One region of the Nonomuraea sp. NPDC005692 genome, then DNA from elsewhere that is predicted to be linked to it. Evidence: riboswitches for the same ligand, from Rfam matches in the RefSeq annotation. Region 1 holds a riboswitch; each other region holds the start of a gene.
What was found. Region 1 has a riboswitch for cyclic di-AMP ahead of ABZ459_RS08885 (C40 family peptidase). Riboswitches for the same ligand answer to the same signal wherever they lie in the genome.

Region 1 (3,385 bases):
CGCGAGCAGATCAAGGCGGCCCGCGCCGAGAACTCCGACCTGCGGCGCAAGCTCCACGACGCCCGCGAGCGGGCCAAGGCCGCCACCCGCAGGGCCGAGGAGATGGAGCAGGCCGCCGACGACGCCCGGCACGCCGCCTCCACCGCCGGCAACGCGGGCGAGGCCGAGCTGCGCCGTCTGCGCGAGCGCCTGGCCGACGTGGAGAAGCAGCTCGAAGCCTCCCGCCGGGCCGCCCGCGAGGGTCGCAGCATCGAGGACGCCCGCGTCAGGGTGCTGCTCGACGCCCTCCAGGACGCCTCGGCCGGGCTGCGCAGGGAGCTGGCGCTGCCCACCACGATCAGCAGGCCCGCCGACTCTGTCGCGGCCAGCACCGGCGAGCGTCCGGGGGTGCGCGGCGTGCCCGCGCGGGCCCTGGCCGACGACGACCCGCAGCTGCTCGACCAGCTCCTGGCGCTGCCGCAGGTCCATCTGATCATCGACGGCTACAACGTCACGAAGACCGGCTACGGCACGCTCACCCTCGCCGACCAGCGCAACCGGCTGATGACCGGCCTCGGCGGGCTGGTCGCCCAGACCCGGGTCGAGGTGACGGTGGTCTTCGACGGCGCCGAGCTCAACGCGCCGGTGCAGGTGGTGGCGCCGCGCGGCGTGCGGGTGCTGTTCAGCGCGCCGGGGGAGATCGCCGACGACCTCATCCGCCAGCTCGTCCGGGCCGAGCCGCCCGGCCGGGCCATCGCCGTCGTCTCCTCCGACCGCGAGGTGGCCGAGTCCGTCCGCCGCATGGGCGCCAGACCGGTTCCGTCCGGTCTGCTGCTGCGCCGGCTGGGCCGCGCATAAGTTACGAATTAGCACTATTGGCGAGACCCCACCCGCCACTTCTGTACTATTTCGCCCCAGGTGTAATCCCTGGGAGGCGACGCTGTGAGGTTTGGCCGGGTGACGGTGGCCGCGGGTCTCGCGATCGGACTGATGACGGTCCCGATGGGTGCGGCGCTCGCTGATCCCAAGCCCACTCTCAAACAGGCCAAGGCCAAGCTCGAGAAGCTCAACGACAAGGCCGACAAGGTCGTCGACCGGTACAACACGGCGACCGAGAACTACAAGAAGGCCAAGGACGCCTACACCACGCTGAACGACCGCTACAAGCGCAAGCTGCAGACGGTCGCCGACCTGCGGGCCGAGATCATCAGGGCGGCGGTGGACTCGTACAAGATGGGCGGGGACGTCACCTCCCTGCCCGGCATGGTCGGGGTCGACAACCCCGAGAACCTGCTGGCCGGGCTGGCCATGGCCGGGCAGCTCTCGCGCGAGCGGCTGGAGAAGCTGGCCGCCTTCGACCGCGAGAACAAGGGCCTCAAGGCCGAGCGCGACAACGCCGAGACCGCGCTGGCCGACGCCGACAAGGAGCGGGACGCCGTCCAGCGGGAGCGGGCCGAGGTGCTGAAGCTGGTCGGCCAGCAGAAGAAGCTCCTGGACAAGCTGGGGGCCTACAACCCGGGCAACCCCAACAGCACCGGCATCAAGTACACCGGTCCCGCCTCGGGCAGCGCGGCCGCCGTCCTGCAGTTCGCCTTCGCCCAGGTCGGCAAGCCGTACATCTACGGGGGCACGGGCCCGCGCGGCTACGACTGCTCAGGGCTGACACAGGCCGCCTGGCGCGCGGCCGGTGTCACACTGCCGCGTACGACGTGGCAGCAGTGGGCCTGGGGCGCCGGCCGGAAGGTGGACATCAAGGACCTCCAGCCGGGGGACCTCATCTTCAGCGAGGGGCTCGGGCACGTCAGCATCTACGCGGGCGGAGGCAAGATCGTCCACGCGCCGCAGACGGGGGACGTCGTGAAGGTCGTCCGCCTCGCCGACTACCGCCGCCCCCTGGTCGGAGCCATCCGCCCCTGACCCGCCCCCTGACCGCCCGGCGACCGGAATCGCGGGCGGCTTCGGGCTGTCCGCGACCCCTGAGGCGAAAGGGACAAACGGGGCGAAAGGGTCCTGACAATCGGGTGTGCCGCGAAGTGTGAGAAGGGTCACAAAGCGGTAACGGAACTCGCTGCTCGAGCAGGGATTTCCCCCTTTACTCCCACCTTTATCTGATCTTTACAGCCGGTGTCTCCCTTTGCCAAATCTTGACCCGTCCGCGTAGTTTCTGGCGTCGCGGTCAGCAAGCCATGCGCACCGCGGATCGACATCGGAACCCCCGATGCGGACCAGATGAAAATCCATCGGTCGCCGCCGATATCCCTATGCAGAGACAACCATCGGGCGGCGACCTGCCGAGTCCGTGCAGCCAGGAGGCACGGAGCCGGGGACCCAAAGATCCCGTAATCCCCCGGGATCAGGGGTGAATCGGCGCGTCATCGCGCCGTAGGGCGACTTCCAGGCCCGAATCCGTCAGCTAACCCGGTAGGCGTTCGTGGAAGACACAAGGAGAAATCCTGTCTACCTCCCTGCATAACCCCCGTCTGTCCCGTCTTGCCCTGAGGGGCGTCGCACTCACGATGACCGTGACGGCCGGAGGTGCGGCTCTCCATGCCGTGCCGGCCGGGGCGCAGACGGTGAGCGAATCGGCCGCCAGGCTCACCGCGGTGTCCAGCACCGCCAAGGCGGCCACTGCGAAGTCGGCCAAGTCGGCGAAGACCGCCAGGTCCGCCAAGTCGGCGAAGGCCGCGCGGCAGGCGTCGAAGGCCCGCAGGGCCGTCGCCGTCGCCAAGCATCAGGTCGGCGACCCGTACCGGTACGGGGCCACGGGCCCTGGTGCGTTCGACTGCTCCGGACTCGTCCAGTACGCCTGGAAGAAGGCCGGAGTGCGACTCCCGCGCGTGACGAACAGCCAGTTCGCCCGCATCAAGCGCAAGGTCTCCTGGCGCAATCTCAAGCCGGGCGACCTGATGTTCTTCAACGGGCTGGGCCACGTCGGCATGTATGTCGGCCACGGCAAGATGGTCCATTCGCCGCGGACCGGCGAACGGGTGCGCATCGACAAACTGGGCGGATGGCGGAAGTCGTCGTTCGTCGGCGCGGTGCGTCCCGGCGCGTGACAACGGGCCCCGCCCGGACCATCCCCGGTCCGGGCCGGGGCCTGTCGCATGCCCGGCTTCGTGAAGGGACCGGCCTCCTGAAGGGACCGGTCTGGCGAAGGGGCCGGCCTCGTGAAGGGGCCGGGAGCGTCCTGGGCCGACTAGCATCGGGCCGTGTCCTCGCAGGTGCGTCCGTCCCTCCGCAGTCCGCGTCTGCTCCTTTCGGTGCTGCTGCTGTCGACGGCGGTTCTCGTGGTCGCCGACGCGCCGCCCGCCGCCGTCCTGCCCGCCGGGGCGCGCGGGTTGTGGGGCGACGGCGGTCAGGTGGCCCGCGGCGCGCGGTCCGTGGTCGTGGGGCACCGCGCCGACCC
Region 2 (3,385 bases), on a different contig from region 1:
GAATGCGGAAGACATGATGCGCAGATGCTGGGCGGTGGATGCGTTCATGAACATGTGTCTACCAGGCGCCCATCTCGTCGCACGCCCCGCCCGCCGCGACCGAGAAAGCGCAGCGCCAGGTACCGCACACCGGCATCACCACACCACGCAGTTTTGACTAACGTCTATCCTGACGAGCGTCTAACCAGCATGAGATCGTTAGCGGGCGGCTTCATCGGCGACCTGGCAGAGGCCTTCGCGCCGCTTGCCGCCGGAGGCTGCTGCGGAGCCCCCGCCACCTCCGTCTCTCCGGCCAGTGACACGACGGCGGCTTCGGACACCAGGCAGGCGATGCCAGCGACGTCACCAGCACAGCCCACGCCGTGGCCGCCGCCGCCATGCTGGACCAGCCGATCTCGCCAACGCTCATCGGCGCACGCCGCCGGGCCGGCAGCGACACGATCTGGATCCGGGAGAGCCTTGAACCAGCTCGTGTACTCCTCGGCCTTCGCACGCGGCAGGGTCATTCGATTGATCAGGAAAGCGGAAGCCTGGAGCTTCCCTTCTCACAGGAGCCTCGATGCCCTGCCACCTGTGGCATCGCCGCTCGTGACCTGCGTACGCGGCTCTGGAGGCGAGTCTCGACGTGTGGAAGCGCGCCGACCTCCACGCGATGCGGGCGAAGAGCGTCGACCTGACGTCGCTGTTCGTCGAGCTGGCCCAAGAGCACTGCGGCGACCTTCTGGACCTGGCCACTCCCCACATCCAGCCCTGGGCGGCAGCCCGGACTCCTACCGCCATCCGGCTGGTTCGGCCATTGTCGACGCGCTGGCGGACAACGGAGTCATGCCGACGCCTGGCCGCCGACATCCTGCGGTCCGGCTTCGCCAGCTTGTACGTGAGTTCGTGGACGTGCGGCGAGCCGCCGAAGCGCTCTCCGCCGTACTGCGCTGCTTCGAAGTATGAACCGGGCCGACACGGAAGTATGAACCGGGCCGACACGAGAGCGCCGGTCTCACAGCGTTGCTCCCGCGATACGCGAAAGTGGCGCAGGACCTCGCCTGCGCCACTTCCGTTGCCCTCACCATCGCAGCGGAGAGGACTCTTCGGCCTGCTGTCAGGCCTTGTACTGCGGGTAGCCGTACCCGACGACCTGGGACTTGGGTCGGATGCGCTGCTCAACCTTGCCGTTACCGGTGTTGCCCTCGATCGCGGTGATCGTGCCGTCGCCGTTGTCCTGCTTGACCAGGCCCACGTGGTCGATGCTCTCGACGGACTTGTCGTCCCAGGAGTAGAAGACGACGGCGCCCGGCTTGGCCTCGCTCCCCCAGCGCTTGTTGGCCTCGAACCACTTGGCATAGGTCACGGTGTAGGCGTCCCAGCCGACGGTGGACCGGGCACCGGCCTTCTCACCCACCCAAGAGACGAACATCGCGCACCAGGGAGCGTTGGCGTAGGACTGCAGGCTCCCGCCGTCGCGGGCCACGGTCTCCTTCGCCCGCGGCGAGGACATGTACCAGCTGTGGAACGGAGTGCCGCCGCCCGCGGCGTTCTCGGTCACGCCGACCTGCGACTCGGCGATCTTCAGCACCGACTGCGCGCTCACCTGCCCGGCGGTCTTCTGCTCGACGCTGTGCGAGGCGACGGTGTCGGAACGCGCGCCGGACGCCTGATCGGCGAAGACTGGGGCTCCGGCCAGAACCGCACCGGCAGCGACGCTCACTCCGAGGGCGAGACGGGAAAGAGTGGCGGGCGTCAGAACACGGGTGAAGGCGTTGATGGTCATGAAGGGGTATTGCTCCTTGCTTCCATTCCGCCTACCGGGTTAGCTGACGGGTTCGGGCGTGGAAGTGCCCTACGGATGCCCTCGCGGGAGGTGCACCGATTCACCCCAACAGAATGTGGGTCCCCGGTTCCGCGTGCTTCTCTGAGCGGATTCGGCGGCCACGCCGTTCTACGTGTTCACGCAGATCAGACGCGGTCTCGGCAATGGTCGGGACGTACTGTGGCGCGGATGCTCACCGGGCCTACGTCGTAACTGACATTGAAGGTATGTGAATGGCATAGAGCAGTACAAGTCAACTTGGGAGAAACGCTTCGAAAACGCCCACCAGACAGGCGTTTTACCCACCAATTCTTTACCTTGGCACGCCGTCTGACCGCGCCCGAGGTCAGGCGCCGGAGAGAAACGGACAAGAGACGAGCGCCCCAAGGGGCGTTACGGCCGGCGAGACGAGATGGACTCCCGGCACGCCCACGGCGACGAGTCAGACAGGCTCCCCGATAACTCGAACATCTATGTTCAAGTTATCGGAAGGAGAGGGGCACGTGGTACCGCGAGAAGCACTGAGAGAGGGACGAGCGTCGGCAACGGTCGGTTCGCTCGGGGATCCGCAGGGGGTACGTCTGCACCTGCATCGGACGAACCTCCCCGACGGCGTGGCACACCGGGCACAGCAGGCAGCTTCCGACCAGAAGGGGCAGCGCTTCGCCGATGCGGCCTTCCCTCTCCTGGCAGAGAGTCAGGACCGCCACCTGTCGGTCCGTCTCATCCAACGGCACAGAGCACGGTCGGCCAGAACGGTCACACCGGCCACCTCCGGCGACGGACTCACCGTTTCTCACGATGGGTCAGCGTCGCTCCCCGGCCTCTTCCCGGAGCCCCGTCATGCGTAGCGCCATGCCCCTGGGGGACGACACCATCGTCGTACTGCTGCTGGCAGGACTGATCTTCATGGCGGCCCTGGTGCTGGGCGTATGGAAATGCCTGCAGATGATCCGCTCGGAGCACCACAGGGCTCACCCCTATGTGGACATCGCGCATCGTGCCGCCTTGCTGTATTCGTTCGCGACCCTGCTGATCGCCGTCTTCGTCGAGCTGAGCGGCTGGCCGGCGGCAGTTGATCTCGTCGCGGCGGGAGTCGTCGTGGTGTTCTTCGTCGCGGCGATCGTGAGCTACGCCCTTCACGGCTGGCGCCGGGACACCAACAATCAGTTCCGCCATCCCGTCCGCGGCACAACGGCGTTCATGACGGCGCTCATCGTGGGCGAAATCGGCGGCTTCACTGTTCTGCTCGCCGGCTTCGTGCAAGCACAACTGCTCTGAACCTCGTCCACGAGGTCAGACGCCCGGACGCGGGCAAGCAACTGCGCTACCGCCAACTGCAGTGAGTCCGCCGCCTCACCCCGAAGCCGGGCTCCCACCCCAGGCGGCCAGCGCCGATTGGATGGACTTCGTGACCGTGTCTGCGGCATCGTCACGGGCCAGGCGTCCTTGGCGCACCTCGTTCGCCGCGCCGTGCAGGATGTAGTGGGTGAGGCTGACCAACCAGGTGGCGGGCAGGTCGGTACGGAAGACGCCTTGATCCTGGCCACGGTGGATGAGTTCAGCCATGCGCTGGGCGGG
Region 3 (3,385 bases), on a different contig from region 1:
GCCGGCCGCTGGGTGCAGCCGGCCGGCCACATGTTCGCCGCGCTCGCGTCGGGGCCCTTCGTCCCGCAGCGGATCGTCAGGGCGGACGTGGTCCGCTGCGGGAGCAACAGGGCGAACCTGCTGACGTTGACCAGGCTGATCGAGCAGGGCGCGGTCACCCCGGTCATCGACAGGACCTTCCCGTTCGGCGAGCTCCCGGCGGCCGTCCGCTACCAGGAGGAGGGGCACGCCCCGGGGAAGGTCGTCGTCACAGGGTCGCGGTGAGCATGGCGGGGGCGGGGGCCTTCTGGAGCTGCTTGTAGTCGGCCCAGCGCTTGACGCCCTTGGGGTCGGGGCGTACCGCGCCGACGAAGGCCTGCCTGCGCCACTGCGACAGGCGTTCCTCCTTCACCACGTCGCCGGTGTGGGGGGAGTGGACCATATAGCCGGGCTTGGAGATCATGCCGACGTGGCCCAGGCCGCTGAAGAACACCAGGTCGCCTGGTTCGAGGTCCTTCCAGGCGATCTTCCTGGAGAAGGCGCCGTACTGCTCCGCGGCGGTTCTGGGGAGCTCGATGCCGGCGTCTTCGTAGGCCCGGAGCATGAGGCCCGAGCAGTCGTAGCCCCGTTCGCTGGCGCCACCCCACACGTACGGGGTGCCGCGCTTGTCCATGGCGTATTCGAGGGCGACCTTCCAGGCCGGTTTCGGCACGTGCCGTTCCTGGACCTGTTTCACCTGGGGGCCGGTGAGGGTGACGGAGGGGGCGGGGGCGGCCGGAGCGGCGGGAGCCGCGGGGGCGGCAGGCGCGAGACCTGCGGCGCCCGCTGCCACCGCCAAAAAGATGGCGATGCTAGACAGGGGACTGTCCTTCCACGTGGCCGACCGGGTTAGCTGACGGGCTCGGGCCTGGAAGTAGCCCTACGGCGGTGCTCCTCGGGGGGAGGCGCGGCCGATTCGCCCCGGGGGGAAAGGTGGGTCCCCGGCTCCACGCAGCGGCTGCGTGGATTAGGCTCGTCGGACTCTAACGAAACGGTCAAAAGGTCGCAATCCCCCCAAAACGGATTGTCCGGTTGTTGAGATGATGTGTTCGTCAGCCGAGACGAGCCGGTAAGGTACCGCCCATGGAGTCGCGTAACATCCGCCTGGCCGTCATCCCCGGGGATGGCATCGGCGCCGAGGTCGTAGCCGAAGGGCTCAAGGTCCTGGAGGCCGTGGGCACGAAGATCGAGCCCACCCACTACGACCTGGGCGCAGCCCGCTACCACCGCACGGGCGAGACACTGCCCGACGCGGTGCTCGAAGAGCTGCGCGGCTATGACGCGATCCTGCTCGGCGCCGTGGGCGACCCCAGCGTGCCGCCCGGCATCCTGGAGCGCGACCTGCTGCTCAAGCTCCGGTTCGAGTTCGACCACTACGTCAACCTGCGGCCGGTCAAGCTGTTCCCCGGCGTCGAGACCGCGCTGGCCGGCGCCTCGGCCGAGCACATCGACATGGTCGTCGTCCGCGAGGGCACCGAGGGCCTCTACGCGGGCACCGGCGGCGTCATGCGCCGCGGCACGCCGCACGAGATCGCCACCCAGGAGTCGCTGAACACCGCCCACGGCGTCGAGCGCGTCGTGCGTTACGCCTTCCAGAAGGCTCAGTCGCGGCCCCGCAAGAAGCTCACGCTCGTCCACAAGACGAACGTGCTCACCTACGCCGGCGACCTCTGGCAGCGCACGGTCAACCGCGTGGCCGCCGAGTTCCCCGACGTCACCACCGACTACAGCCACATCGACGCGGCCTCGATGTTCTTCGTCACCCAGCCCGAGCGCTTCGACGTGATCGTCACCGACAACCTGTTCGGCGACATCATCACCGACCTCGGCGCCGCGATCACCGGCGGCATCGGCCTGGCGGCCAGCGGCAACATCAACCCCGAGCGCACCTCGCCGAGCATGTTCGAGCCGGTGCACGGCAGCGCGCCCGACATCGCCGGTCAGGGCAAGGCCGACCCGACCGCCACCATCCTGTCCGTCGGCATGCTCCTCGACCACCTCGGCCTGCACGCCGAGGCCGCCAAGGTCGAGCAGGCCGTGGCCGCCGACATCGCCGAGCGGGTGACCGGCCGCGCCGGCCGCACGACCAGCGAGATCGGCGACGACATCGCCGCGCGAGTAGCCGGCTAGGACCGCCTAGCCCCGCACGCGCCTGGCGGTCCGGACGAGGACTGCCAGGCGCTTTTTGCGTTCACCGGATCGAACCACCCCCAACTGCCTCTTGCTATCCCAAATCGCGAGACACTAGGAAGTACGAATACTGCTCGCGGGCAGTAGCTACCAGAATCAGCTTGAAGTCGCAGATTCGTAGAGAGAAGGACCGCCGTCATGACCATCGCTCAGAAGCTCAGCTTCGACGTGCAGCATTCCGACCACGCTCGCACCGCGGCCGAGCGGGAGCAGGTACTGGCGAACCCCGGGTTCGGGCAGGTCTTCACCGACCACATGATCTCGATCGACTACACCGACGGCGAGGGATGGCACGACGCCAGGCTCATGCCGTACGGGCCGCTCTCGCTCGACCCCGCGACCTCGGTCTTCCACTATGCGCAGGAGCTGTTCGAGGGCCTGAAGGCGTACCGGCAGATCTCCGGCTCGATCGCGACCTTCCGTCCGTACGCGAACGCCGCCCGCTTCAACCGCTCGGCCGAGCGCATGGCCATGCCCGAGCTGCCGGAGGAGGCGTTCGTGGAGTCGCTGGAGCTGCTGGTCTCGGCCGACAAGGAGTGGGTGCCCACCACCGAGGGCCACAGCCTCTACCTGCGCCCGTTCATGTTCGCCACGCAGGCCGGGCTCGGCGTCAACTACCCGTCGAAGACCTACAAGTACATGGTGATCGCCTCGCCGGCGGCCTCGTACTTCAGCGGCGGCATCAAGCCGGTCTCGGTCTGGCTGTCCACCGAGTACACGCGCGCCGCGCCCGGCGGCACCGGCTTCGCCAAGTGCGGCGGCAACTACGCCGCCGCCTTCGTCGCCCAGCGCCAGGCCGTCGACAACGGCTGCGACCAGGTCGTCTGGCTCGACGCCCACAAGCACGAGTACGTCGAGGAGATGGGCGGGATGAACCTGTTCTTCGTCTTCGGCAACAAGCTCGTCACCCCGGCGCTCACCGGCACCCTGCTGCCCGGCATCACCCGGGAGTCGATCCTGGAGATGGCCGGCGACCTCGGTCTGGAGACCGAGGAGCGGCTGATCTCGGTGGACGAGTGGGAGTCCGCCTGCGCCTCCGGCGAGCTGACCGAGGTGTTCGCGTGCGGCACCGCCGCCGTGGTCACGCCGGTGGGCTCGGTCAGGGGCGACGACCGCTCCTGGACCATCGCCGACGGCACCCCCGGCCCGGTGACGATGCGGGTGCGCGAGGAGCTCG
Region 4 (3,385 bases), on a different contig from region 1:
GGACATCCGCTCGTTCCTGCGGATCAGGTCGACGGCGCGGCGCTTGGACACCGTCATCAGCCAGGCGCCCGGGTTGCGTGGCACGCCCGACCCCGGCCACTGCTCCAGGGCCGCGACCAGCGCGTCCTGGGCCAGCTCCTCGGCCAGGCCGACGTCGCGGACCAGCCCGGCCAGGCTGGCGATGAGCCGCGGCGCCTCGATCCGCCAGACCGCCTCGATCGCCCGGTGGGTGTCGGAAGCCATCACCGGGTCATGACACCAGCACCGTCCGCGGTCCGCAAGCCGGGGTCAGCTCTCCTGCCCGCCCAGGCGCCGGCGCATGGCCTTCTCCCGCTCGATCTCCGCCGGGTCGGACGAGGCCGCGTCGGGCGCGTCGGAGGCGTCGTACACCCGCCACACGTGCAGCCCGGTCCCGTCGTGGCCCTCGGGGACGGGCACCCGCATGGCCCATTCCAGGGCTTCCTCCCTGGACTTCACCTGGATCAGCCAGAACCCCGCGATCAGCTCCTTGGCCTCGGCGAACGGGCCGTCGATCACCGTGGCCCGGCCGCCGCTGTAGGCGATCTGCGCGCCCTGCGAGCTCGGGTAGAGCCCCTCGGCGGCCAGCAGCACCCCCGCCTTGGCCAGCGCCTCGTTGTAGGCGTGCATGTTGTCGACGAGCTCCTGGCTGGGCAGCGCCCCGGCCTCGGTCTCCGCGTTGCCCCTGCCGACGATCATGAATTTCATCCTGCACGTCCCTTCCGTCCGCGGCCCCCGGGCGGAGCCGGCCTCGCTGAAGCGTCGAACGGGCGCCGGCCGGATCGACACGCGGACCCGTCCGTTCCCAGGGCACCGTACCGGTCGTGCGGCCGCCTGGCCGATGTGCCATCCTCGCCCCATGCCCCGACCCGCACAAGACGCCCCCGTCCCCAACCGGGCCCTCTGGGACGAGCGCGCCCGCGTCCACGGCTCCACCTCGGCCGACCGGTTCTACGACGTCGACGCCTTCCTCGCCGGCCGGCAGACCCTCTACGCGCTCGAACGCCGCCTGGCCGGCGACGTCGCCGGCCGGGACCTGCTCCACCTGCAGTGCCACTTCGGCCTGGACACGCTGAGCTGGGCACGCCTCGGAGCGCGGGTGACCGGCGTTGACTTCTCCCCGGTGGCGGTCGCGCGCGCCCGAGACCTGGCGGCCAGGGCCGGGCTGGCGGCCACGTTCGTGGAGGCCGACACGCAGCGGCTGCCGGAGTCGCTGGCCGGCGGCTTCGACGTGGCGGTGGCCACGTACGGCGTGTTGTGCTGGATCGGCGACCTGGGCGCCTGGATGCGCGGCGCGGCCATGGCGCTGCGGCCCGGCGGGCGGCTGGTGCTGGTCGACCTGCATCCGGCCTACCAGACGGTGGCCTCGCTCGACCCGCTGGTGGCCGACTGGCCCTACGGCGGCGGCCAGGCCCACCGGGAGACGGTGACCGGCACGTACGCCGACGCCGGAGTGGTGACCGAGGCCCACGAGGCGGTCGAGTACCCGTACTCGGTGGGCGAGATCGTCACGGCGGCGGCGCGGGCCGGGCTCACGGTGGCCGAGCTGGGCGAGCACGTCGAGACCGACATCGACCCGCGCGGCCTGCTGGCCGAGGGCGCGGACGGCCGGTACCGGTTCCCGTTCGGGGACTCGCACCTGCCGATCCTCTACTCGCTGGTGGCGGTCCGGCCCTGAGACGCGGCGAGCGCGCGTCCCTCGTGCGGGACGCGCGCTCGGAGCGGGGGAGGTCAGCTCGCGTACTGGGGGTATCCGTAGCCGACGACCTGCGACTTCGGACGGACGCGCTCCTCGACCTTGCCGTTGCCGGTGTTGCCCTCGATCGTGGAGATCGTGCCGTCGTGGTTGTCCTTGACGACGAAGCCGACGTGCTGGATGGAGTCCAGGCTCTTGCTGCCGCCCCAGGAGAAGAAGACCACCGCGCCGGGCTTGGCCTCGGCGCCCCAGCGGTCGTTGGCGGCGAACCACTTGGCGTGGGCCACGGTCCAGGCGTCCCAGCCGACCTGCGGGCGGGCGCCGGTCTGCTCGCCGACCCAGGAGACGAAGATCGAGCACCAGGGCGCGTTCAGGTACATCGCGCGGGTGCCGCCGTCGCGGGCGATGGTCTCGGCGGCGCGCTTGGAGTCGGCGTACCACTTCTGGAACTTGGTGCCGCCGCCGTAGGCGTTCTCGGAGGTGCCGACCTGGGACTTGGCCATGGCCAGGACCTGCTCGGCGGTGACGTTGACCTGGGTCTCCTCCGCCTTGCGGGTCTGGGCGGCGGCCTGCGGCGCGACGGCCGAGTGGCCGGTCGCGGCGGCGGGGCCGGTGCTGTCGGCGGCGGCGGCGGTGGCGTGGCCGCCGATGGCGGAGGCGAGGATGGCCGCGCCGAGCGCGGCGTGGGCGTAGTTGATCTTCGGGGCACGGATGGGACGGTGCTTGGCCATCGAGGGCATTACTCCTTGCTTCCATGCCGCTTACCGGGTTAGCTGACGGGTTCGGACGTGGAAGCTGCCCTACGGCACCGAAGTGCCGATTCACCCCAAAGGACGTGGGTCCCCGGTTCCGCCCGGAGGCGGATTCAGCGGTCACAGGACGATCCTGTGAAATGTCTTGCGATGGTTGGACAAAGCCGGACAAACCGGACGTCTGCCGCGAGATGCCCCACAAGGTAATACATCGGGCAAGAGCAAGGCAAATGCCTAAAGGTCCAGCTAGGAGAGTTGGGCCCTCGCCTCGGCCAGAAGCCCCATCATGGCAAGGGATTCGTCAAGCGGCATGACCGCGCTCTCCGTCCGGCCCTCGATCGTGGCCGCGCGCACCTCGCGCAGCTCACCCGCGTAACCGTTGTCGGCCGGGTCGAGCACCAGCTCCTCCGTCTCCATCGACGGCCCGGACAGCAGCACCCGCCGCGGCGCCCAGAACGGCGCCAGGATGTCGGCCCGCATCGACGTGCCCACCACGCTCGCGTCGTTGGCGTGATGTGCCAGCAGCGACACGTCCACCAGGGCCCGCCGCCCGTCCGGGTACAGCAGCAGCCCGCCGGCCTCGGCGTCGACGCCGCTGGGCGCCAGCGAGCCGGCCATGCGCAGCTCCGCGGGCATGCCGAGCAGCAGCTGGGCCAGCCCGAACGGGTAGATCCCCAGGTCGAGCAGGGCCCCGCCGCCCAGCTCCGGTGCCCACAACCGGTGGGCGGGGTCGTAGGGCAGCGCGAAGCCGAACGAGGCCCGCACCGACCGGATCTCACCGAAGCGCGGATCGGCCGCCACCTGCTGGATGAGCGGGTTGAAGCGCATCCACATGGCCTCCATGAGGAAGACCCCGGCCGCGCGGGCCAGCGCCACCATGCGCTCGGCGTCGGCCACGTCGGCAGCCAGCGGCTTCTCG

Region 2: another riboswitch for cyclic di-AMP. It lies ahead of ABZ459_RS12455 (CHAP domain-containing protein); the one in region 1 lies ahead of ABZ459_RS08885 (C40 family peptidase).
Region 3: another riboswitch for cyclic di-AMP. It lies ahead of ABZ459_RS22465 (C40 family peptidase); the one in region 1 lies ahead of ABZ459_RS08885 (C40 family peptidase).
Region 4: another riboswitch for cyclic di-AMP. It lies ahead of ABZ459_RS11945 (CHAP domain-containing protein); the one in region 1 lies ahead of ABZ459_RS08885 (C40 family peptidase).

Annotation. Positions count from the first base shown of each region.
Region 1 covers NZ_JBEXYU010000003.1:133,940-137,324, forward strand. The annotation lists gene ABZ459_RS08875 (NYN domain-containing protein) at 1-837, shown strand, start outside; gene ABZ459_RS08880 (NlpC/P60 family protein) at 970-1,896, shown strand; cyclic di-AMP (ydaO/yuaA leader) riboswitch at 2,259-2,422, shown strand; gene ABZ459_RS08885 (C40 family peptidase) at 2,553-3,035, shown strand; gene ABZ459_RS08890 (hypothetical protein) at 3,189-3,385, shown strand, end outside.
Region 2 covers NZ_JBEXYU010000004.1:397,937-401,321, reverse strand. The annotation lists gene ABZ459_RS12460 (ACT domain-containing protein) at 1-48, opposite strand, end outside; gene ABZ459_RS12455 (CHAP domain-containing protein) at 1,097-1,765, opposite strand; cyclic di-AMP (ydaO/yuaA leader) riboswitch at 1,779-1,932, opposite strand; gene ABZ459_RS12450 (hypothetical protein) at 2,648-3,085, shown strand; gene ABZ459_RS12445 (TetR/AcrR family transcriptional regulator) at 3,161-3,385, opposite strand, start outside.
Region 3 covers NZ_JBEXYU010000010.1:145,450-148,834, reverse strand. The annotation lists gene ABZ459_RS22470 (NAD(P)-dependent alcohol dehydrogenase) at 1-264, shown strand, start outside; gene ABZ459_RS22465 (C40 family peptidase) at 248-811, opposite strand; cyclic di-AMP (ydaO/yuaA leader) riboswitch at 842-1,002, opposite strand; gene ABZ459_RS22460 (3-isopropylmalate dehydrogenase) at 1,102-2,148, shown strand; gene ABZ459_RS22455 (branched-chain amino acid aminotransferase) at 2,347-3,385, shown strand, end outside.
Region 4 covers NZ_JBEXYU010000004.1:279,590-282,974, forward strand. The annotation lists gene ABZ459_RS11930 (RNA polymerase sigma factor) at 1-243, opposite strand, end outside; gene ABZ459_RS11935 (YciI family protein) at 289-717, opposite strand; gene ABZ459_RS11940 (methyltransferase) at 878-1,696, shown strand; gene ABZ459_RS11945 (CHAP domain-containing protein) at 1,750-2,445, opposite strand; cyclic di-AMP (ydaO/yuaA leader) riboswitch at 2,458-2,595, opposite strand; gene ABZ459_RS11950 (Gfo/Idh/MocA family oxidoreductase) at 2,713-3,385, opposite strand, start outside.